3 regions of the Paenibacillus sp. KS-LC4 genome follow, and region 2 is predicted to be linked to each of the others. Evidence: riboswitches for the same ligand, from Rfam matches in the RefSeq annotation. Region 2 holds a riboswitch; each other region holds the start of a gene.
What was found. Region 2 has a riboswitch for cobalamin ahead of cobJ (precorrin-3B C(17)-methyltransferase). Riboswitches for the same ligand answer to the same signal wherever they lie in the genome.
Positions count from the first base shown of each region.

Region 1: it holds a riboswitch for cobalamin, as region 2 does, so the genes downstream of both, V5J77_RS18985 (energy-coupling factor ABC transporter permease) here and cobJ (precorrin-3B C(17)-methyltransferase) in region 2, are expected to answer to the same signal.
Region 3: it holds a riboswitch for cobalamin, as region 2 does, so the genes downstream of both, V5J77_RS08185 (ABC transporter substrate-binding protein) here and cobJ (precorrin-3B C(17)-methyltransferase) in region 2, are expected to answer to the same signal.

Region 1 covers NZ_CP145905.1:4,500,547-4,508,301, forward strand. The annotation lists gene V5J77_RS18970 (ABC transporter ATP-binding protein) at 1-33, opposite strand, end outside; gene cbiQ (cobalt ECF transporter T component CbiQ) at 20-841, opposite strand; gene V5J77_RS18980 (energy-coupling factor ABC transporter substrate-binding protein) at 838-1,122, opposite strand; gene V5J77_RS18985 (energy-coupling factor ABC transporter permease) at 1,122-1,895, opposite strand; cobalamin riboswitch at 2,163-2,367, opposite strand; gene V5J77_RS18990 (DUF445 domain-containing protein) at 2,456-3,691, opposite strand; gene V5J77_RS18995 (TrkH family potassium uptake protein) at 4,178-5,506, shown strand; gene V5J77_RS19000 (hypothetical protein) at 5,699-6,928, shown strand; gene V5J77_RS19005 (hypothetical protein) at 7,366-7,755, opposite strand, start outside.
Region 2 covers NZ_CP145905.1:2,858,804-2,866,558, forward strand. The annotation lists gene V5J77_RS12325 (leucine-rich repeat protein) at 1-2,605, shown strand, start outside; gene V5J77_RS12330 (DUF6376 family protein) at 2,925-3,398, shown strand; gene V5J77_RS12335 (hypothetical protein) at 3,423-3,692, shown strand; cobalamin riboswitch at 3,922-4,072, shown strand; gene cobJ (precorrin-3B C(17)-methyltransferase) at 4,237-6,078, shown strand; gene V5J77_RS12345 (sirohydrochlorin chelatase) at 6,103-7,188, shown strand; gene cobK (precorrin-6A reductase) at 7,192-7,755, shown strand, end outside.
Region 3 covers NZ_CP145905.1:1,896,071-1,903,825, reverse strand. The annotation lists gene V5J77_RS08185 (ABC transporter substrate-binding protein) at 6-1,580, opposite strand; cobalamin riboswitch at 1,867-2,145, opposite strand; gene V5J77_RS08180 (hypothetical protein) at 2,415-3,446, shown strand; gene V5J77_RS08175 (LysM peptidoglycan-binding domain-containing protein) at 3,787-5,679, opposite strand; gene pheA (prephenate dehydratase) at 5,964-6,851, opposite strand; gene thrB (homoserine kinase) at 6,848-7,755, opposite strand, start outside.

The DNA.
Region 1 (7,755 bases), 1.6 Mb from region 2:
CTGATCGTTGCCTGCCAGCTTATTCACCTCCATTCCGAAGCCATAGCTCTACTGCCAGTAAAAGGGTTAAGCCCAGCCCAGCTTCCGCCCAATATCGGAGGCGAACCGTCCGCTTTGCAGCAGGCGCAAGGCGGATCTCATTCGTGAAGCCTCTCGCCATCAGTCCGTTCGATAGCCCCTTATAGCGATGCATCGTCTTGACGAACAGCCTCACGGCAATAGCTGCCGTACCTTGCAGCTTGCCCTTGAAGCTGTTTTGGCCGCCGCGCGCGCGCTGTGCGATCAGCATAGCGCCCGCCGTATCCAGCAGCAGAAAGATGAAGCGATACATAATGATCATGAGCTCCAGTACAATTTGCGGCATTTTCAACCGCTTCAGCACCTGCAGCAGCTCGGGAAACGGGGTCGTCAGGGTGATGAAAAACAGGCAAGCCAAGCAAGCAAGAATACGCGTGAAAATATGTCCGGCCATCCCTAAGGATGCCTCCGGCACATACAGACTGATCGGCTCCCATGAAGCGAGCACCCAGCCTGTATTCTCAGCTGCCAGCCCTCCTGCTGCGCTGCCGCTGTTACCGCTGCTAGTGAATTCAATAAGCAGCGCTGGTAAGCTGAGAACGAACAGCAGGCAAGAGGAGAAAAGCATCACCATATAAAGCTTGGCGGGCACCCTTGCATAGCCAACCGTCCACAGCATAAGCCATCCAAAAATAGCCAGCTGCACGATCGGATGAGCAAGATAGGCAAGCAGCAGCAGCAGGGCTGCAAGTCCGCATTTCCAAAAGGCGGATAAATCCCGCAGCCGATTGGAATAAGAAATCGTATCCAGCCATTTCATCATTGCTGCTTTGTTTTCTCCGACTTCCCTTTAAATAGGCCAATCACATAGCCGATAATGCCAGCGCCTATCGCAGCTTGCAGCGCGAACAGCATGCTTTCTGTTTCTCCCGGCACCTCTGTCAGCGGAGACGCCCATGGCTCATAATGGGGCGCAATCGTCTGGATCATTTCCTCCGCTGCCCCATCCGCGCCGCCGAACTCGGCATTAATGAAGATTAATGGCGCAACGGCAAGTAAAATAACAATGGCTAAAATCCAAATATTTTTGGCACTGCGGCTCATTATACGCGTTCCCCTTTCATTCTCCGCTTCAAAATAGACAGCTCGTCCGTATTAAAAGATTGCAGCCAGTTCCAAATCAATACCGTCAGCAAGCCTTCACTAACAGCAAGTGGAATTTGGGTAATCGCAAAAATACCGCCAAATTTCATAAAGGACGCGATAATGCCGCCTTCGACAGCCGGAAAAGCAACTGCGAGCTGAATGGAAGTGACGATATAAGTTGCCAGATCGGCAACAGCAGCCGCCGAGAAAATCGCCAGGCCTTGCTTGCTGCCTGAGCGCATCAGCAGCCGATAGATCGCATAGCCCGCAGCAGGACCTGCAACCGCCATTGAAAAAGCATTCGCCCCAAGCGTCGTCAACCCCCCATGCGCCAGCAGCACCGCTTGAAACAGCAATACCATTGAACCCAATACGCTCATGGGCAGCGGCCCGAACATGACTGTTCCAAGCCCCGTTCCCGTCGGATGCGAGCTGCTTCCTGTAACGGAAGGAATTTTCAGCGCGGACAGCACGAAGGTAAAGGCAGCTGCCAAGCCCAGCATCAGCTTAAGCTCTGGCGCTTCCTTGGTAATCTTCCGAATAGCACGTACACCTAAGATGAAAAAAGGTATAAAGGCTACCCACCAAAAAATCGCCCAGCCTACAGGCAAAAATCCTTCCATAATGTGCATCGCATAAGTAGCTTGCGGCTCATTCACCAATAAAAAAAGCGTGAAGCCGATAATCAGCAAAGCGGTGCTTGCTGCCGTCTTTCTTTTTAACTTGACCATTTGTTTCATTACCCTCCCCATTGTTCTGTAAAGCTTGCAAGGTGAAACGGCCGAATGCCATCCTCTGGCGATCCGGAGCGGTTCAGACCGAGAAATATAGAGTAAGGATGGAAACCTCCTATCCGTTCTCTATATATTGAATAATAAAAAAGACCGCCTCCCCTTCGCCGGGAAAACGGTCATGTGTACGCAGAAATAGACGGTTGCGCCAGCAAACAGACTGGTAGCAATCGCTTTCGTTCGTACACCTATCCTTTCCGCGAAGGCACTGTGGTGCTGGAACGAGGTAGGTCTCCTGGCTAGCAGATCATCATTTTCCTTCGTCTTCCCCGGCTGCCCTTAAGCATGGCCAAGTGACTCCTGCTGGTGAAGGAAAACTCCCTGATTACAGTGGCGGGACCGCTCGGGATTTGCACCCGATTCCCTGTTACCCTTTGACGTGCGCAAAGGCACCTCGTTCCATGTCAATCCTCTTTATCATTCATTGGTCATTTTGTAGTTTGATCTTATCACAAAAGATTCAGGCTGTCCCCTATAAATGTAAATGGCCGAAATTGCTATTAGAAAAAGGACAAAATGACGCCTACGACAAAGCCGCATAATGCGCCGTTGACGCGAATCCACTGCAAATCGTTGCCGACCTTTTCCTCCAGCATCGAGACGAGCGCCTTGTCATCCATCCGTTCGAGATTATCCCGAACAAGCGCACCGATGCGGTAATGATTATTCTCAATAAGTCGCACGAGATAGCCGCGAATGCCGTTTTCCCAATTGGCTAGCATCTCTTGTTTGCCGTTCAAATAATCCGTTGCAAAACGGTATCCCTGTACGATTGCGCGCCCACCGCTGCGATGCTGCTCCTCCAGCTTATCCAGCACAAGCTGCCGCAGCTCCTCCAGACGCAGATGGATGAAGCGTTCCGTTTCTACGCTGTCCGCACCCTGTTCAATTAGCTGCTTCAGCTTGAGCATGAGCTCTTCGTTATCGGCAAGCTTCTCCGCCTGGGCTCTTACCTCAAGCAGCAGCTTCTGCCGATGCGGGCTCCCAGGATAAGAAAGCTCCTGCATCGTAGAGAGCAGCATGTTCTGAATCAAGCCGCCGAGCTTTTCCTCGTTCATAAAGCCGACGAAGGCTTGCAGCGCAAACCCCATGAAGCCGCCGACCTTAAGCTCCTCCAGCTTCTTAAAAGCGAGCTTGCCGAGCATTTCCTCGGTTTCACGCTTGCGAATCCAGTGGCCTACATGCTCAAGGCCATAATCCAGCGCCCGTTCATCCCAGCGCTCATGGACGAAACGATCCGCCAGCTTGCGTACGATTGGCGTAAAATCCTGCTTTTTCACATAATCCGCCAAAAAGCTATGCAGCACGCTGCTAATACGCTCCAAAGGCAATCGCTCAACAGCCGACTGGGCAAAATCGACAGCCGCCATTCTGAACCTGCGCTTGCCAATCAGCTTGGTCGCTGCCGATGCCGCACCAGCGAACAGCTTAAAGCCCGACAGCTTGCGGGTAATGCTGTCTTTATTCAGCAGTTCATTTTCCATCGCGCTAATGAGCGAGTTAACGATTTTCGCCCGGTTTTTGAGCAGCAAGGACGTATGCGGAATAGGAATGCCCATCGGATGGCGGAACAGCGCGGTCACAGCAAACCAGTCGGCGATCCCGCCAACCAGACCTGCTTCGAAGCCGCTTTCCAGCAAATGCGTCCAGGCGTTGTCTGGCAGCCACCATCTCGTCGTAATAAAGCCTGCCCCCATAACGGCAAGCGAAATGCCTGCTATATATCTTGATTTCATTATTGTCCTCCCTAATCGCGGCGCCCCAGCGCCTCCTGTTGCATATTGGCCTATTATACCAGATAATGAGGTGGCAAGCGCAAACGGCTGTGCCTGCCCTCGGCAGCACAAGCTCGTTTCGCGTAGAAATATAAGTATTAAATAAGAATAAAACTTATTAGTCTTATATTTCAAGCGCAAACGGCGTTGTCGGTTAATGACAACAACAGCTCGTTTCGCGTAGAAATATAAGCATTAATAAGAATAAAACTTATTAGTCTTATATTTCAAGCGCAAACGGCGTTGTCGGTTAATGACAACAACAGCTCGTTTCGCGTAGAAATATAAGCATTATAATAATAACAATACTTATGCATCCTTATATTTCAAGCGCAAACGGCTGTGCCTGCCCTCGGCAGCACAAGCTCGTTTTTCAACTACACCATTGTTTCGTTACCTATAAAGGGGATTAACTGTGTGCTCAGACTACGAACTATTTTTCTAAAAATGACTCCGCCGCAAATTCTTACGCTCGGCTTTCTCGCGATTATTGCGGTTGGTACTCTATTGCTTTCCCTGCCTTATGCCTCGGCAAACCATCACGCAACGCCGCTCATTGACGCATTGTTCACAGCCACCTCCGCTGTTTGCGTAACGGGGCTTGTCGTCGTCGATACCGGCATCCACTATTCGACCTTTGGCGAGCTCGTTATTCTCGTACTTATGCAAATTGGCGGGCTTGGCTTTATGACGATGTCTACGCTGTTCGCCCTTGCATTGCGCAAACGAATATCGCTGCGCGAGCGGCTGCTGCTGCAGGAGTCAATGAATCAATCCTCGCTGGAGGGGATCGTCCGCTTCATTCGGCGCGTGCTCATTTATGCTTTTGCAATCGAAGGGGTAGGCGCTCTCGTTCTCGCACTGCGCTGGTCAACGGAAATGCCCTTTGGCAAGGCGCTATACTTCGGTATTTTTCATAGCGTGTCGATGTTCACCAATGCTGGATTTGATATTATGGGCCCGATGAACGGTCCGTTCAGCAGCTTTGTCAATCATGTCAACGACCCAATCATTAATGTGATCGTCATTGCGCTTATTTTTCTCGGCGGGATCGGCTTTATCGTTCTGGCGGAAATGTGGGATTATCCCAAAACGCGCAAGCTGTCGTTTCACTCCAAGGTTGTGCTGTATGCAACAGGCATTTTGTTTGTTGCAGGTGCAGCCGTTATTTTTATTTTTGAGTTTACGAATACCAAAACACTAGAACCGCTTAGCATAAGCGGCAAGCTGTACAGCTCATTGTTCCAAAGTATATCGCCGCGTTCAGGCGGCGCCAATACGCTTGATATTCCATCAATGCGCCATGCAACGCAGTTTCTCATTATTTTGCTCATGTTCATTGGTGCGTCACCCGGCTCTGCGGGCGGCGGCATTAAGGTGACGACGTTTGCGATTCTGATAGGAGCGGTGTTTGCGATGATTCGCGGCCGCGAGGATGTTGTTTTTTTCCGCAGAAGACTGGCGAAGGATCGCGTGTACAAGGCGCTGACAATTACGATTGCATCGCTGGCGGCGATTATTTTATTTACAATGATTTTATCTACGACCGAGGATGTCGATTTCCTCGTTCTGCTGTTTGAAGTGACGTCGGCTTTCGGTACAACCGGATTATCGCTTGGCTTGACACCGCATTTGACCGTAATCGGCAAGGTGCTGATTATCATTATGATGTTCGCTGGGCGGCTCGGGCCGCTGACGCTGGCGTTTACACTCGTTCCAACGCAGGAGAAGAAGGAGCTGTATCGTTATCCGGAAGGTAAAATTATGATCGGCTAGCAACTGGCGTGGCAAAATTATTTTTCAAAGGACAGGCTACCGCATTATATATGCTCTGAGCTAGCTGAATACGTTCAGCTCTCAGGGTATTTTTTTTGCGCTGAAAATCTAGTATTATACATTTTTGGTGTTCATAATCCGATAAAAAGGATAGGACTATTTTACTAAAATGCTGCAAGGGAGAATCATTGAATGTCTGATAGGTTGAAAAATATTTTGAAGCTGCTGCAAGAGCTATGGTTTGTGCCATTTGTCGTTTATACCGCCGGACTTGTGTATGTACAAGGCTCCTTTCATCCTTATTTCGGTGATCTGTTTATATTCAAAAATATTTTAACATTTTACCCTGTATCTCAAAGCCTGTATTGGATTAACGGTATTTATTTCTCCTTCTTTTTAGCACAACCTGTTATAACGATAGCTATATTGGAGTCGCAAAAGGCTAGAAGAAAGCCGCGTAAGGCACCGAACCGCTCAAATGTGAAACTAAGGCGTTTTTTGTTTTTCTTATTCCGAAATCGGAGACATCGCTTTTTTTACCCACTACATAGTGTCATCTTTTTGGTCTTAATCTTTTCAATGCTTTTATTTCAAATTTTCACGTTGAATAAAGATTTACATCTGCCGTTAAGTATGCAAAATATACTTTTTTATAATGTTTTTTTCTTTATCCTATTTATTTCATATCAAATTAAAACCAAAGAATCAACGGCTAAAATAAGCATTATTTTCGTTGCAGCTCTCACTTTAGTTATTTCGATATACCTTAGCGGCATTCATGCGCAATATATTAATCTTACGAAATACGACGCTCAGAAGAGCAAGATTGAAATGTCCAGAGTCTCATTGGATAACGAAACGCTGACACTCATTAAAATGGATATTTCAGCTGATTATTATATCGGATACCACCTAAGTACTAATCGAACCATTTTTTTAGCTAAGGATAATATTAATAAAATCGAAAATTTTCAGGCCTCTTATGCAGGAAAAAAACAGCTCGCTGATCCATCTGCTGTAAACGATGAAGAGGCTGCCATTATTAAAACGTTGCAAAGCTATTATGATTTTAGAATCCACTCTGGGAAGTACACGAAAGCTTGTACACAATCATGCGCCTCATTCGACGCATTCAAGCAGCTTCAATCAAATGCCTACTTGGGCAAAACATCAGATTCCATTCAGTTAAAGTATTTGCAGAACAGCCCTTATCGCGGCAAAGATGTGAAAAACTATTATGGAGTAGACTTCTCCCTGCCAGAACAGATTGAAGGCGACGCGAATGTAAGAGCCGTCTACGTCAAAGAATATTGGAAGGACGACATTTTCTATCTAAAATATACACTGCAAAATGTCGCTGCATCGGATAAAAACCCATGGATCATCATTAAAGATGAGGACATATTCTTTGACTTTCAATAATGGAGCTCAAGAGATCGAATATAGCCTGGATACGCAGTGAGGATGTCTGTAGCAACAGAAGAATAGCAAACAGGAATTTGGCGGACACAGCAGCAGCTATTTGTTGCAGATAAGGGGAATGAGTAGGTTCGCGGACTCAGAAGCCGCTAAACGCCCACTTTATGAATATTTATAGCTACAAAAAACGTCTTAACGGCTTCCCTGTCCGTTCACCCTCCAAAATCGCCTAAAATAAGGAAATAGCGGCACCTGAGTCCGCTTAGACTAAAACCATCCCCCCTTCTGGGGGAGCATCATCTTTTATGCTTTCGCCGCTATCGCTCAGCACTGCACTAGGTTTACTGATTACCGGTTGTTGCGGCCGCACGGCACAGATAAACACAATGCCATGCTAGCCATCATCTGCTATGCGTAATGCATCCAAGCCATCTACTAAATTACTGCCCACTCGTCCCATTGTCATCACTTGGCGACAAGCGAATATGAAACGTTCGGTCATATGGCGTTAGCACATTGACGACAAGCGTCTGGCAATCTGACGGGAATGCCGCGCCACGAATCGATTTAGCCCAATGCTCATGGGCAGCGCCGTCCATTTCAATCCAATCATCGCCAGCCGTATATTTAACAGTACCCGCTTTCCAAAATTGCGTGCCTGTTTCCGCAGGAGCCAATTCGCCGCCAGCTAATTGCCCTTCCTTACCGAAGATGAAGGAGATTTGGGTTAAAAGTACATCCGGCTTGTCACATTGAACTCGAATATGCCAGCCGTCTGGTGATTCAATGAGCTCAATGCGTACATCATGCTTCTGAAGATGCGTTACTTC
Region 2 (7,755 bases):
AGGGCAGACTTCGGCAGGAACGCGCACCACGCTGGAAACGGCGGTGGATACGGCGCAGCAGATTCTGGATAACGCGGGCAATTACACGCAGGCTCAACTGGATATAGCGGTTGACCAGTTAAATGCAGCAGTTCAAGACTTTAATGCCGCTGTTATCCAAGCGGGTATTCCGACGGCGCTGGGTGTTGCGATCACGGCGGCGCAGCAGGCGTTGACGGATCATCCGGAAGGAACGGAAGTAGGGCAGACTTCGGCAGGAACGCGCACCACGCTGGAAACGGCGGTGGATACGGCGCAGCAGATTCTGGATAACGCGGGCAATTACACGCAGGCTCAACTGGATATAGCGGTTGACCAATTAAATGCAGCAGTTCAAGACTTTAATGCCGCTGTTATCCAAGCGGGTATTCCGACGGCGCTGGTAGCTGCGATCACGGCGGCGCAGCAGGCGTTGACGGATCATCCGGAAGGAACGGAAGTAGGGCAAGCTTCAGCAGGAGATCGCGCTGCCTTGCAGACCGTGATAGATGCAGCGCGGACTATTGCCGACGATGCAGAAAATCAATCTCAGACTCGTTTGGATGAAGCTACTGCCCGTTTGAACGACGCTATGGCGGTATTTGAAGCAACGTGGGTGGGGATCGTGCTAACCGCATCGGCCAATGATTTGTACGGAACGAGCGACACGCTTCGCTTTACGGTATTTTACGGATATGAAGTAACCGTCATAGGTACACCGGTCGTTCCAATCAGCATTGGAGACGATTCCGTCGCCCAGACGGTATATGCCTCATATATAGGAGCGCGCGGTGAGGCATTGACAAAACTTACTTTTGAATTCGAAGTTCCTGCTGGGCTCGCGGATATTGATGGAATTAAAGTTGCTGCATCATTGGAGCTACCAGACGGTGCAAGCATCGTTCGCACCTCCAGCGGTCGACCGGCTTTGCTAACTTACGTAGCACCGGACGCGAGCGGAATACGTATCGTAGCCATACCGCCCGAAGTTGCCCTGACGGTTGCACCGAATGGATCAGAACGTAAAGCGATTAGCGTGATTGCAAACGTGTTCGGAGAAGCTGCGGGAAATGTGCTGACGCAGCTACGTTGGCTGCCTGGAAGTGTTAGCAAAGTTGAATTTGCCCGCGGAACGAAAGGAACCGATATTTTGGCCACATCTGAATTCACCATTAATGCCAACGGCGACTATACCGTTTATGCCCTAGACGAAGCAGGAAATGAAGCAGTGAAAACCATCACTGTTACTGGGATATCAACCCCGTCTTCGTCGGATAATAGCAATCGACCGGTCACATCGGGGACGACTGTGAAGTTAGAGCCGAGTGGCGGGATTACAATTCCAGTCGATCCATCCGACATCAAACAAGTCAAGCGTTCGGACGGCACGGTGATCGAGCAAGTCATCCTCCCCGAACGGGCGAGGGAGCAAGTGCTTGTACTCCTGAAAAATGCGCTGGAACCGATCGTCAGAATTACAATCGACAATCGGAAGCAAGCGGTACAGGCGCAGCTTCAAGCTGACTGGATCGTGGATATGGTCAAAGCTAATCCTAATACAATTGTTGAGGTGAGATTGAACGATTCTAGCTACCAATTGCGGTTAAGCGCGATTAATCTGACCGGCTTGGCGGAGCGTCTCGACGCGGAAGTATCGAGTTTGACCGTAAACATCATACAGGAGCTGGGAGGCGAGCAAATTCGACAAGAGATCAATCGGATCGGCGTTTCCCAAGGTTTCTCTGTTTTCGCCGACGTCATTGACTACAAGGTGCTGGTCGAAGCAAACGGGCAAATGTTGGAGGTGCATGACTTTGGTGGAGCGTACTCGCTCCGGACCATTAAGTTGGACGGAGAGAACACAAATCGTAACCTAGTTGCCGTTCAGTATATTCCGGAAAACAGAACTGTCGTTTTTGTTCCGGCAAAAATGGAAAACGGTCCAGACGGCACTAACGAAGCGATTCTGAACGTGCCGCATAACAGCTTGTACACAGTCGTAAATGTGCAAGCCCGAACATTCGCTGATTTAACTGGACACTGGGCGAAAGCGGATGTAGAGCATCTGGCGTCCAAGCTGCTGGTGAACGGCGTAGCGGCCGACCGTTTTGACTCAGAGGGAACCATTACACGAGCGGAATTTTCCGCCTTACTCGTTCGTGCGCTAGGGCTATCCGTGAAAGGGAGCGAGGGCGGTAATCGTTTTGCGGATGTCCCTGCATCCGCATGGTATGCATCTGCAGTAAATGCGGCAGTGGCTAGCGGACTGGTTAGCGGCACCGGTGCCGGCCGCTTTGCGCCAAACGAACCAATTACCCGCGAGCAAATGGCCGTTGTCATTGCTAGTGCCTTAACCTTCATCAACCATGGAACTGGTAGCGATGGGCAAAAGGGAGGTTATTTGGATGCTTTCACCGATCGAGACTCCATTTCTTCATGGGCGCAAGCTGCGGTAGTCCGAGCATTGGAAGACGGCATTATGAAAGGAATGGATGACGGCCGCTTTGCCCCGAGAAAGAATGTAACGAGGGCGCAGGCAGCGGTTATACTGAAAAGGTTCCTGCAATTTGTGGATTTTATCAATTAAATCAAGCAAACTAATCCATTCAAAATGAATCAAAATACTCATTCATAGAATCATCTGTATAACGATAGTGAAGGAGCTTGCCTCGTGGCGGCTCCTTTTTGTCATACAAGGAGCTGACAGATAGGTGTGAAATGTCGGTCGACAAGAGGATGGTATAAATGAAATCCACGTAATGTTCGGGCTGTTTTTGTCTCCTTTGATCTTATAACCCACCTAAATGATGGACAAGCTTTTCAATAAGGAGAAATGCAACCGTTTGGACGCCTATGCCGTATAAATAATGCCCTGTGCCATACAAGCGGAAAGGAAGAGATAAAACATGACCATTCGTTCAGGAAAAAGCATACTTTTAATCATCGGAATGTTATTATTAGGAGGCTGCTCGTTATTCGAGGATGCCAAGCAGGCGGTCAATTCCGTATCGAGCTCGGCCGATTATGTGACGGGGGCGGCTTCGTACATGCAGACGCTGACAAGCTTTAGCGAGCAGGCGACGCAGCTTGCGGAGCAAGCCGTAAACGACGCGAGTGCACGTGCTGATTATAAGGAACAACTGGTAGCTGTGCAGGAATCTATCAAGCAGTTTGGCGAGCTGCAGGCGCCTGACTTTGCCAAGGACATCCATCAAACTGTGGTCGATTATAATTTGAAGCTGCAGGAAAGCATTGATGGGGTGCTGAAGCAAATCGAAGACGGCAAGGCATTGGTTGACGCGACGGAAATTCCAAACACGATTAACAAAATCAACGAGCTGCTCAACCAAGTAAATCAACTTCAGCAGCTGGTATCGTAACGGTAAAGAGAGGAAGAATGGAAGATGAAAGTTAACATTTTGCATGCGAGCATGACGAACTCCAAGGAATCTGGATTCGTAGGCAAGGTACATTTTGAAGTAGAGGGGCAGACGAATCAATACGAAATCACGCTCCACAGCCGCAAGGCGACAGAATGGGGCTATGGCTTGTTTTTCCTGAATGAATCAGGCAAGGAAGAGGATCTTTTAGCTGTTGAGGATGAGCTGGAAGAGAATGACGAGCTGTTCGATTCCCTCGTGAAGGCCGCTTGGGATACGCTTGAGAAGAAATAAACGGTGATGAAGGGCTGTAGCCGATCTTTGGCGGCAAAGCTATCGTTTCGAGGGAGAAATATAAGCCCAGTTGCAAGTGCAAAACTTATAAATGCCTATATTGAGAAAAATAAAGCTAACGCTAGCTTGGACATGCTGTCCTCGCTGGCGTTAGCTCTGTTTGCGTCATGGCAGCTGGCATAAACGCACTTGTCGATCATACAATCTAATGTTATCATTAAAATTACAATTTAATAGGAAGGGAATAAGTGTCAGCAGGCGCAATGGGCGCCCAAGTTGACTTAATAGGGAAGTCGGTGAGAGACCGGCGCGGACCCGCCACTGTATGAAGCGCATTAACGCTTCGAGCCAGGAGACCTGCTTATTTCAACGACACTGTAAACCTACGTGGATATTAGGAAGGTGTTAGAGATTGGATGGCCCTTCGCTGTCTGCGTTTAATAAGGACATTGGTCTTTTCAAGCATTTCTAACACATTGCGTTAGAGATGCTTTTTTTGTTGAGTACAAATTGTAAATGGCTACATATAAAGGAGTTGGCATCAATGAGTGAAGCAGGCGTCGGCAAGCTGTTAATTATCGGCTTCGGCCCAGGAAGCTTTGAGCATATTACGAAGCGCGCCCGTGAAGCGATTCAGGAGAGCGATATCGTCATTGGCTATAACACGTACGTGGACTTGATTCGCGAGCTAATCAGCGATCAAGCGATTGTGCGTACGGGAATGACGGAGGAGGTCAGCCGGGCACAAGAAGCGGTTCGCCAGGCGGAGAATGGCAAGAAGGTAGCCGTCATATCAAGCGGCGATGCGGGCGTGTACGGTATGGCAGGACTCGTATATGAGGTGCTGATTGAGAAGGGCTGGAAGCGTAACGGCGGGGTAGAGGTTGAAGTCATTCCCGGCATTTCGGCGATAAACTCGACAGCGTCCCTGCTAGGCGCACCGATTATGCATGACGCCTGTACGATCAGCCTAAGCGATCATTTGACGCCTTGGGAGCTCATTGCGCGCAGGGTAGAGGCGGCTGGACAAGCGGATTTCGTCATTGCGCTTTACAATCCGCGCAGCGGAAGAAGAACGCGGCAAATTGTGGAGACGCAGCGTATTTTGCTCAAATATCGCTCGCCAGAGACGCCAGTCGGCATTGTGAAAAGCGCGTACCGTGACCGTGAAGACATTGTTGTTACAACGCTTGCCCGAATGCTTGACCATGATATCGGTATGCTGACAACGGTCGTTATTGGCAACTCTACGACGGTTAATTATGATGGGCTAATGATTACGCCGCGAGGCTATCAGCGCAAATATACGCTGGGAGAGGGTGCGCAGCCGTTGAAGCCGCACCAGCGTCTGCAAGAGAAGAACGAGCCATGGGCGCTTCATACGGCAGGCATGCCGGAGCTTTCAGGTGATGGAGACTATCTTGAGGGTGAATATAATGCGATGGAACCTTTGGTGGAGCGGGAAGAACCCCAAATAGCGGTACCAGACCAGCCGAGAAATGAAATTGGGCAAGGCGGAGGGGTTGCTGTCGCTATAGCGCCGCAAGTCGCTTCGGTGAAGGCTGCTCCAGCTCCGATTGATAAAGCTGCTTCATCGAGGGTGGAGTCAGCCGCGATGCCAGCTGTCTCGCCGCTTCATTTGGCGATGGAGGCGTTGCTGCTTAATGATCGCAGTAAAGGTATAGAGCCTAATGCTTCTTATGCGGAAGCTGCTAGCCCATTGCCTGTATTTACGCAGCAATCGGTCTTGGAATTCGCTGTAAGCCCGGGTGTAGCGACGAAGAATTTTACTCCCCAGCAGCTGGTGGCACTGGCACAGGCGGTTGGCGAGAAGGGCTCGATTGAATATACGCCGCATCATCATCTGCTTGTGCGGATTCCGACGTCTGATCCAGACAGCGTTACGGCAAAGCTGCGTGCGGATGGCCTCAGTCTGGCGCCGATTGGTGATGTTTTGCAACTGAAGGCTTGTGATTTTTGCAATCTGGAGAAGGCGGAGTCGGTGCCTTATGCCGATGAGCTGCAAGAGAAGATCGGCGGTATGGCCATGCCGAAGGAGCTGCGCATTGGGTTTAATGGCTGCGGCATGGCTTGTTACGGTGCAGTCAACGAGGACATCGGCATCGTATATCGCCGTGGCAAATTCGATTTGTTTCTCGGCGGCAAAACCGTCGGCCGCAATGCGCATGCGGCGCAGCCAGTTGCCGAGGGCATTGCAGCTGAGGAAATCGTACCTCTGATTGAACGCATTATTGCGCTTTACAAATCGGAGGGACATCCGAATGAGCGCTTTCATAAATTTTTCAAACGAATGGGACAAATAGAGGGCTATCGTTATCAGGAGCTGCCTGTTTTTCATATCGAAGACGCACTGTGCGGAGACTAACGACAGCAAGGGAGATGAAGGAAGATGGATGCGGTTTTATTTGTAGGGCACGGAAGCCGGGATGAGAGAGGCAATGAAGAGGTGCGCGAGTTTGTGGCCTCTGTAGCGCCAACACTGAATGCGGATTTGGTAGAGCTTTGCTTTCTGGAATTTGTAACGCCGACGATGAAGCAGGGCTTCGATATTTGCGTATCAAAAGGGGCGACGCGGATCGCAGTTATTCCAATTACATTATTTTCGGCAGGGCATGCCAAGCTTCATATGCCTGCGGCGATTGATGAGGCCAAGCTTCGTTACCCAGCTATAAATATTATTTATGGGCGGCCGATTGGCGTTCATGATCAAGTGCTGGAAATTTTGACCTCTCGCCTTGGAGAAGCTGTTGCAGCAGAGGAAAGCGAGCTCGCAGATACGGCTATTTTGATCGTCGGTCGGGGCAGCAGCGATGCCGATGCGAACAGCGAGCTGTTCAAGATTGCTCGCTTATTCTGGGAACGCCTTAAAGTGAAATGGGTGGAAACAGCCTTTATTGGCGTAACAGCTCCTTTGATGGATGAAGGTGTAGAGCGTTGCCTCAAGCTGGGCGCGCGCAAAGTAATTATCCTGCCTTATTTCCTATTTACCGGCGTTCTCATTAAAAGGATGGAAGCAGCGATGGAGCAATATACGTCTGCTTATCCGGATACGGAATTTGTGCTTGCTGAATATTTTGGCTTCCATCCGCTGCTTAAAGAAATTTTGAAGGATCGCGCCGCAGAAGCGCTTCAGGACGAAGTGAAGATGAACTGCGATATGTGCCAGTTCCGCCTGCAGGCGATGAAGGATCATGATCATCACCACCACCATGACCATGATCACGACCACCATCATCATCACGATCATGATCACGAACATGAGCATCATGACCACAATCATGAGTGCCACACGCATGATCATGACCATCATCATCATGAAGGTCACACGCATGAGCATCCTCATGAGCACCATGACCATGACCATGATCACGACCACAAGCATCTTGAAATTGGCGAGCTTGCAGCTGATGCCAAGGAAGCTGCTCCGAAAAATGATACTCCATCCAAGGCGACAACGCTTGTTGGGGAGGGTTAAGTGATGATTTTTATGCTATGTGGAACGAGCGATGCGAGGGAACTCGCCGTGCAAATAAAAGCCCATGGCTATAACGTGCTGACCTCTGTCGTGACCGACAGTGCTGCAGGCAGCTTGAAGGAAGCTGGACTTGACGTGCGAGTGGGACGGCTTACCGAGGGTGAGATGGCCGCTTACCTGAAGGAAAATCAGGTACAGGCTGTCGTAGATGCCAGCCATCCCTTTGCGGAAGAAGCGCATCGCAATGCGATGGCGGCGGCTGAGCAAGCATCGGTGCCGTATATTCGATACGAGCGCGAGAGCTTGACCTTTGACGGACAGCCGCTAATCCAGTATGCGGATGATTATGCCGAAGCAGCCGAGCTAGCGGCTGCCAAAGGCGGCGTCGTGATGCTGACAACCGGCAGCAAAACGCTCCAGGTGTTTACCGAGCGTCTGTTAGGCCTGCCTAACGTTACGCTCATCGCCCGCATGCTGCCGCGCCTCGACAATATGGAGAAATGCGAGGCGCTTGGTCTGCCGCAAAAGCACATCGTTGCGATGCAAGGGCCATTTTCCAAAGCGCTC
Region 3 (7,755 bases), 960 kb from region 2:
TTTACTTAGGTGATATCAACATCGGCTGTCACATAATAATATTCGATCGGATGCGGAATAAAGCCCTTTACCCCTTTTTTCACGCCAAATACATTGTCAGGGTGTACGATAAACGACTGCGGCAAATCCTCATTAATAATGCCCTGAGCTTCTATCGCGAGCGCATTGCGTGCAGCTGTATCTGATGATTCGTTCAGCTTGTTAATAACCGTTTCAAGCGGTTTCGATACATAGTGGCTTATATTCGATTCGCTGGCTGATTGATAGAAAATGTTCAAGAAATATTGCGGATCGCCCGTATGTGCCGTCAGCATGCTGTACATAGCAAGATCCCAATCGGACTTCGCAAGCTCAGCATCAATATTTTCAACCTTGCGAATTTTCACGGTAATGCCTTCATTAAGCAGTTGATTCTGAATAATCTCTGCCATAACGGACAGCTCAGGGCGGTGCGGGAACGTAAGGAGCGTCGCCTCGAATGGCTTGCCTTCCTTCTCCCACATGCCAGCAGCATTTTTCTGCCAGCCGTCAGCGCTCAGCAATTGCTCTGTCGTTCCCCCTGCTGCTTGCTCCGCTACTTTGCCAAATGGCAAAATTTCCGGGAACGGACTTTTCGCTTTCGTGCCGTAGCCGCGCATAACCGATTCAATAATGGCCTCGCGTGGAATGGCTTGGTCTACAACCTCACGGTTTGCCTTTTCTTTAAACAAAGCGGAATTCATATTAAATAATACCATATGTGTACGAACCGATGGCGCAGACAGCACCTCCAGCTTGCTGTCCTTCTCTACCAGCTCAATGCTGTCAATCGGAATGTCCGTAGCGACCTCTACTTCTCCAGCTTGCAGCGCCATCAGTCGGGTATTGCCATCGGTCACAAACTTCATTGTCACTTCCTTAAGCTTCGCCGCTTGTCCCCAATAACCATCATAACGCTCAACAACAAGCGATACGTCCTTCGTAAACTGCTTGATTTTGAAGGCTCCCGTCATGGCCGGGTAGCTGCCTGCTTTCTTCATGCTGTCCACATCAAGAATAATCGTGCTTGGATCAGCCAAGCTGGAAATGATAGCTGAGTTCGGCTGTGTTGTTATTATTTTCAGCTCATCCGGTGCAACGACTTCAATATCCTTCACCAGCAATAAATCCTTCGCCAAATGGCTATTTTGAGTGGAACGAAGCAGGGAAGCCTTCACGCTTTCTGCATCCATCTTTTTGCCGTCATGAAACGTTACATTGCGCTCCAGCTTGAGTGTCCACGTGTTGGCATCCTCCTGCTTCCACTCCTTCGCAAGCCAAGCAACCGGCTGCAGCTGCTCATTCAATTTAATAAGCGTTTCCCCTGCGCCAGAGCGCATGACGTCCCAGCTGTCATCGCCATGCGGATCAACGCCTGCTGGGTTCCATGTGTACGCTATTGTCAGAGTTTTGCTATCATTTTCCGTTGGTAGTGCCGTAGCATTTGCGGCAGAAGTGTTGCTCTCCCCGGCAGCATTCGTGCTGCATCCTGCAAGCACCAGCATCAAGCAAGTAATCATCATTCCAAGTGACAAGCGAAATGGCTTCTTCGTGTTATTCATTTTTCTTTTGTCTCCCCTTTAAGTAAGCGTAATCGGCCGAAAGCCGTCCTGTAGCGGCAAAGCTAACGTTCACGTAGAAATATAGAGAAAGGATAGAAGAATCATATCCTTTCCTAAAATATTCCAAAAAAAAGCATTCCCGACCCTTAAGAAAGCAGTCAGAAATGCTTTTTATGATAAATAACTAAGCCTTATTTGCGTCTGCTCGCCTTGGAGCAGCAAATAATCGTTAGACATTTTGCAATAAATGGGCATAACCAACCACCTCCCTAAGCACCGTAGGTCAAACAGTGATGTTAAAACAGGCAGGTCTCCTGACTTGGGGCCTCCCTCTCTTCCCTTCCCAGCTAAGGTGAGCATCTGCGATTCATCCTGCGACGAAAAGGAGCTTTTCAGCCAGTGGTTCATTTGTGAGGGGAGCGCAGCTTAATGAGTTGATGAGTTGATGAGCTGCTGCCCTATACAGTGGCGGGTCCGTGTCGGCCTTTAACCGAACTTCCCTTTTAAGCGAACGAAGGCGTAAATGTCCTTGCCGTCGTACCGCACCTATTTTCATTCAATTATGAAGTTTTGCAGGCGAATCAGCCTGTCTTATCCGTAATCCACTATTTATCTTAGGCAGGAAGCGCTGATCTGTCAACATATTGATTTACATAAGCTTTGTCCACCATCATGTATACGCCCCAGCGCCTTAAACCAGCAAAAAAATATGCTCAATATATTACTTTCATATCTTTTCCAGTAATGATATATTGAAAACACTTCACACATGATGAGCTTATTTATTAAGTCAGTTCAATAGATACTCAATCAAATAGAAAAGGAATGATCACATTGCCGGTGAAAATCCTTCCAGTCGAAGTAAAGCAAATTATTGATTCCTATTGGTTTTACAGTGATTTTTATTCGATTATATCTCGCGTAGATTCAAAAAAAATGTGGTTTATAAATAATTATATTAATTTATTCGACATTCCCGATCCAAACCAATTATACACCTTTTTTTATAATGGTTATTATAGAGATAAAATGGTTGAATTTTATGACTGCCCTTTTATTGAATTTCAGCGGTTAGCGATAGACAGGACAAGCTCGACTATTTTGAATAATGACCTGTTTGATTTTATTAAAGCATCCATTGACGGCGGCTACTATGTGATCGTTATGATCGAACGTTTTTATATAAAAGAATATGAATTTTCTTTGAAATCCCCGCATGAAGTCATGATAAATGGGTATGATGATGTCAATAAAAAGCTGTATTTCTGCGACAATAATGCCAACGGCAAATATTCAACGAATATCACCTGTGATTACGAGGCTTTTAGCAGAGCGTTTCATTTATTGGAAATTGAAGCCCATGATTTTAAACAGCATCTTTATTTATTGAAGCCTCTCGAAAATAACAACTATACCTTTTCTCTAAAATACGTGAAAAATACGATGAAAGCCTATCTCTTATCCAGGGCGCATACGGATGAATATTACAACGAAGCTTTAGGCACACCTGGGCTGACCTTCGGCATTAATGTATACGACAAAGCCTCCGATTATTTGAAATATTTGGCTCAAGAGGAGGTTGTATTTGATATTCGATCGTTTCACCTGCTTTATGACCACAAGAAATGTATGACTATGCGATTAGACTACATGATTAATAACAAGCATTTGCTTGATGATAATCAAATTTTGAACAGATGGAGAAAGCTGGAAGCGGATGTGCTTGCTGTAAGAAATTCCATTTTAAAATATTGGCTTACTCGAAGCCCGGAGGCTTTGTACAAGCAAGTGGAGCAATTGCAAAAATTAAAGGAGACGGAAATGGTTTTACTGCGGGAGGTTGTAGAACAGTTGGAGGAGCGTTAATAGAAGCCATACCGTTTATGGTGACTGCATGGCTTCTATTATTCATTGCAACCATGCTAACCTCCAAGTCTATGAAGCTTCTGTCAGTTGTTCAAATAGAATGCCGCCATTTGCTTGGTTCGAGCTTTCTAATGACTTGATTATAGCATCTGCTTCATGAACATGATTATATATAGCAGAATTAATAACAGTATTAAATAAATAAATGAATTAAATAAATGAAACAAATAAATGAAACAAGCTGTCTTCGGCTCGTTACCGAAGACAGCTTGTTGGATAGTGGTCTTATTATTTGTCTGCCGTTAAAAGCTTTAACAAGGAAACTCACTCGCTACGTTTTTTAACGGCTAATCCAAGGGCTGCTGTTTTGCTTGCTCGTTCTCGAGCGAGGAGCTACGGTGCGAATAACCGCTTTTTTATTGGATTTGCGCTGCGTATTGTTTTTGCCGTTTTTCACATTGATTGTCGTTACCTCTTTTACTTCCTCAGCTTCTTCGCGCTTATCCTTGCAGCCGCAATTGCATGGCTTTTGTGTCTCAACTCCAGCGGTTTGCATAGGATAATATCCATACGGCGGGAACGCTGAAACAGGGTAGCCATTGCAGTTATTGCCAATTGGCGATACAGCTCCGCCATAGCCGTAGCCCTGCGTTTCTGTCGGCGACACCATTCCTCCGTAGCCTTGCGTGCTTGCTGGCGATACGGCTCCGCTATAACCGTAGCCCTGCATTTCTGTCGGCGATACCATTCCTCCGTAGCCTTGCGTGCTTGCTGGTGATACGGCTCCACCATAGCCGTAGCCCTGCGTTTCTGCTGGCGATACCATTCCGCCATAACCTTGCGTGCTTGTTGGCGATACGGCTCCACCATAGCCGTAGCCCTGCGTTTCTGCTGGCGATACCATTCCGCCATAACCTTGCGTGCTTGTTGGCGATACGGCTCCACCATAGCCGTAGCCCTGCGTTTCTGTCGGCGACACCATTCCGCCGTAGCCTTGCATGCTTGCTGGCGATACGGCTCCACCATAGCCGTAGCCCTGCGTTTCTGCTGGCGATACCATTCCGCCATAACCTTGCGTGCTTGCTGGCGATACGGCTCCACTATAACTGTAGCCCTGTGTTTCTGCTGGTGACACCATTCCGCCGTAACCTTGCGTCTCCGCAGGTGATACCATCCCGCCATAACCATAGCTCTGCGTTTCTGCCGGCGATACCATTCCGCCATAACCGTAGCCACCGGCGCCGATACCTCCTATCGGATACATGCCTGGAGGACATGGATTATAGCCTCCTCCCTGGCTCGCAGGGCTAACCATCGTTGGCTGCTCCCATTGACCGTAACCGCCTGTTTGGGCAGGTGATACCATCGCAGGCATGCCGTAGCCGCCGTATTGCGGCCAAGCGGGAGCAGTTGCAGCAGGAGATACAGTCGTCGTGGTCGGGTAAGTCGATGAGGCCTCTACTGCAGGCGTGCCATATTGCATAAACAAGTCCACGCTTTGCTGATGATGAGAATAAACCGGGTACGTCTTTTTCTCCACTGGCTTCTCAATTGGCAGCGGTTTAGGCTGTGGCGCTGGCGCTGCCTCCGGTATTGTAGGCGTTACAATCGGAGCGGCTGGTGTCACAATCGGAGCGGTAGGCGTCTTCGTTATTGGCGCAGTTGGCGTCTTCGCAATAGGTGCAGTTGGCGTTTTTGTGGTTACTGGCGCTGTCGGTGCTTTACCAGGTATTTGCCCTGTCGGTTTTTTGCCGCCAACCCATTGCTGCACCCCTTGCATGACCGACAGCGGATGCAGCGCATGATGCCCTGTATGACCGCCGGTTCCTGCTGCAGTCGTCCCTGTTCCCGTAGTACCAGAGCCTGTAGTCACCGCGCCTGTAGTTGGTGTAGTCGTCATATGGCCCGCTTTAGGCACATTGACAATTTCGCCTGTCATCAGCACATTAGGATTTTTAAGTTGAGGATTCGCCTTGATCATATCGGCGAGCGGAACTCCCCATGCCTTGGACAGCTTCCACAGCGTATCCCCCTGCTTCACCACATATTGGTGCATAATGTCCATTCCACCAGTTCCATGGGATGAGGATGGGATTTTAATTTTCATGCCCACCTCAATGACGTCTGGATTCGTAATGGAAGGATTAAGCTTCAAAATCTCCTCAACCGTAACATGATGCTTCTGACCGATTAAGTAGAGGGAATCGCCTTTCTTCACCACATAAATTTTCACTTCCCGACAACCTCCTGTCACCTTCTTTAAATAACAAGCATAACTACTGCCGTGCAAATTTGCTTGCTATCAATCTTTATATCCTATGCAGCACATGGGCAGGTGTCCCCAACTTTGTAAAAAAAATAGCGAGCCGCAGCCAGCCTCCCAGAAGCCGTGCGTCTCGCTATTTGCAAAAATCAATTGCCTAAGCCTAATTTATCTATTTACTCTATCCTTACAGCTAAGAAATGCTGCGGTAACTTGCCCCGCTTTCCCCTATCTGTTACTTGGGGCTGTTATCATTACGACTGCTGAAGCTGCTCATATGTAAAGCTTGGATAACAGCCGAGCACGCGTACCTGACAACCGATAGCTTCAATTTCAGAAATGGCTGCCGGCAGCAGCACCGTATCAAGCGACATCTCAATGTCGATATAAAAATAGGAATTACCCAGCTTTTTCTTCGTCGGACGCGATTCAATACGCGACAGATTGATGCGGCGCCATGCGAAAGCTGACAGCACCTGATGCAAAGCACCTGGATAGTCATCGGGCAAATTCACCAAAATACTTGTCTTCTTGAAATCCGACTGCCGCGCCGTATAAGGCTGCTCGCCCACGAGTAAAAATCGCGTATAGTTGTTGCTGTGGTCGGTAATGCTCGCTTGTAAAATATCGAGCTCATTGTTGACTGCCGCTCTTGAAGTCCCAATCGCCAGCCAGCCTGCTCCCGGATTGTCCCGTACGATACGCACCGCTTCAGATGTGCTTCCGACATGCTCGGTCTCAGCATGTGGAATTTCGCTTCTAAGAAACTGCAAGCACTGCGCCATTGCCACCGGGTGGCTGATCACCTTTTTAACACGAGAATAATCTACTGCGCCATCCTCATTCGTCAGCTCTGAACGCCTGCCGATTAAATTTTGAATGGAAGGATACACCCATTCGGCCTGAATCGGCAAGTCCACCTCATGAACCATCCAGTCCATATGCAGACTAACCGAGCCTTCAATGGTGTTCTCAATCGGAATAATGCTATAACCGCTTTCCCCTTTTACCGTCGACAGAAACACATCAGCAATGAGTCGATGATGCTTCCACGTTACTTCTTCTCCAGCAAACAATTGCCGTGCTGCTTCGTCTGATACAGAGCCCGCTGGCAGTAAAGCAACCGATTTAGTTGTACTCATACGGCCTCTCCTCTAATCCGCTCAAGCAAGCCCAGCGATTCTATGCCAGCCTCTGCCTGCTCTATAGTTATTATCGGGCCTTCCGCACACGGCTTCAGCCATAGCGTCTGCGCTTCAATGCCTTCCTGCTTCAGCGTTCCGAGCAGAAAATGCTCAAGCTCCTGCTTGCGAGGGCTGTCCGACTCTACAAAAGCAATCAGCGTCGGGCCAGCGCCGCTTAAAGCTGCTCCCAGCGCGCCATAATCGGCCGCTTTGGCCAAAATTTCCGCCATGCCAGGAATAAGCGCTGCCCGGTATGGCTGATGCAGGCGATCCCGCATCGCATGGCGGATGAGTGCCAGCTCGCCGCTGGCAAGCGCCGCAACGAGCAGCGAGCTGCGGCTCACATTGAATACCGCATCCTGCATGCTGATTTGTTTCGGCAGCGCATGACGCGCCTTCTCTGTAGACAGCTGGAATGCGGGAATTGCAACGAGCGCCTCCAGCTTCTCATGCGGCGCCAGACGGACATAATCTGCTCGCTCTCCATCCCAAGCGGACACGACAATGCCACCAAACAGCGACGCGCCCACATTGTCCGGGTGACCCTCCAGCGCTGTCGCCATCTGAAACAGCTTCTCATCAGACAGCGGACTGCCGATTAACGCATTGGCGGCAACCAGCGCACCCACAATTGCCGAAGCACTGCTGCCAAGTCCGCGTGTAAGCGGAATATCGCTGTACATCGCAATGTCAAGCTCTGGTACCTGTACACCCGCTTCCTTGAATACCAGCTGCGCCACTTTATAGATCAAGTTTGACTTATCCTCAGGAATGCCTGCCATTTCGCCTCCGTATAGACGCAGCACCGTACGCTCGGCAACTGACATTTCAACCCAGGCATAAAGGGATAGCGCCATGCCCA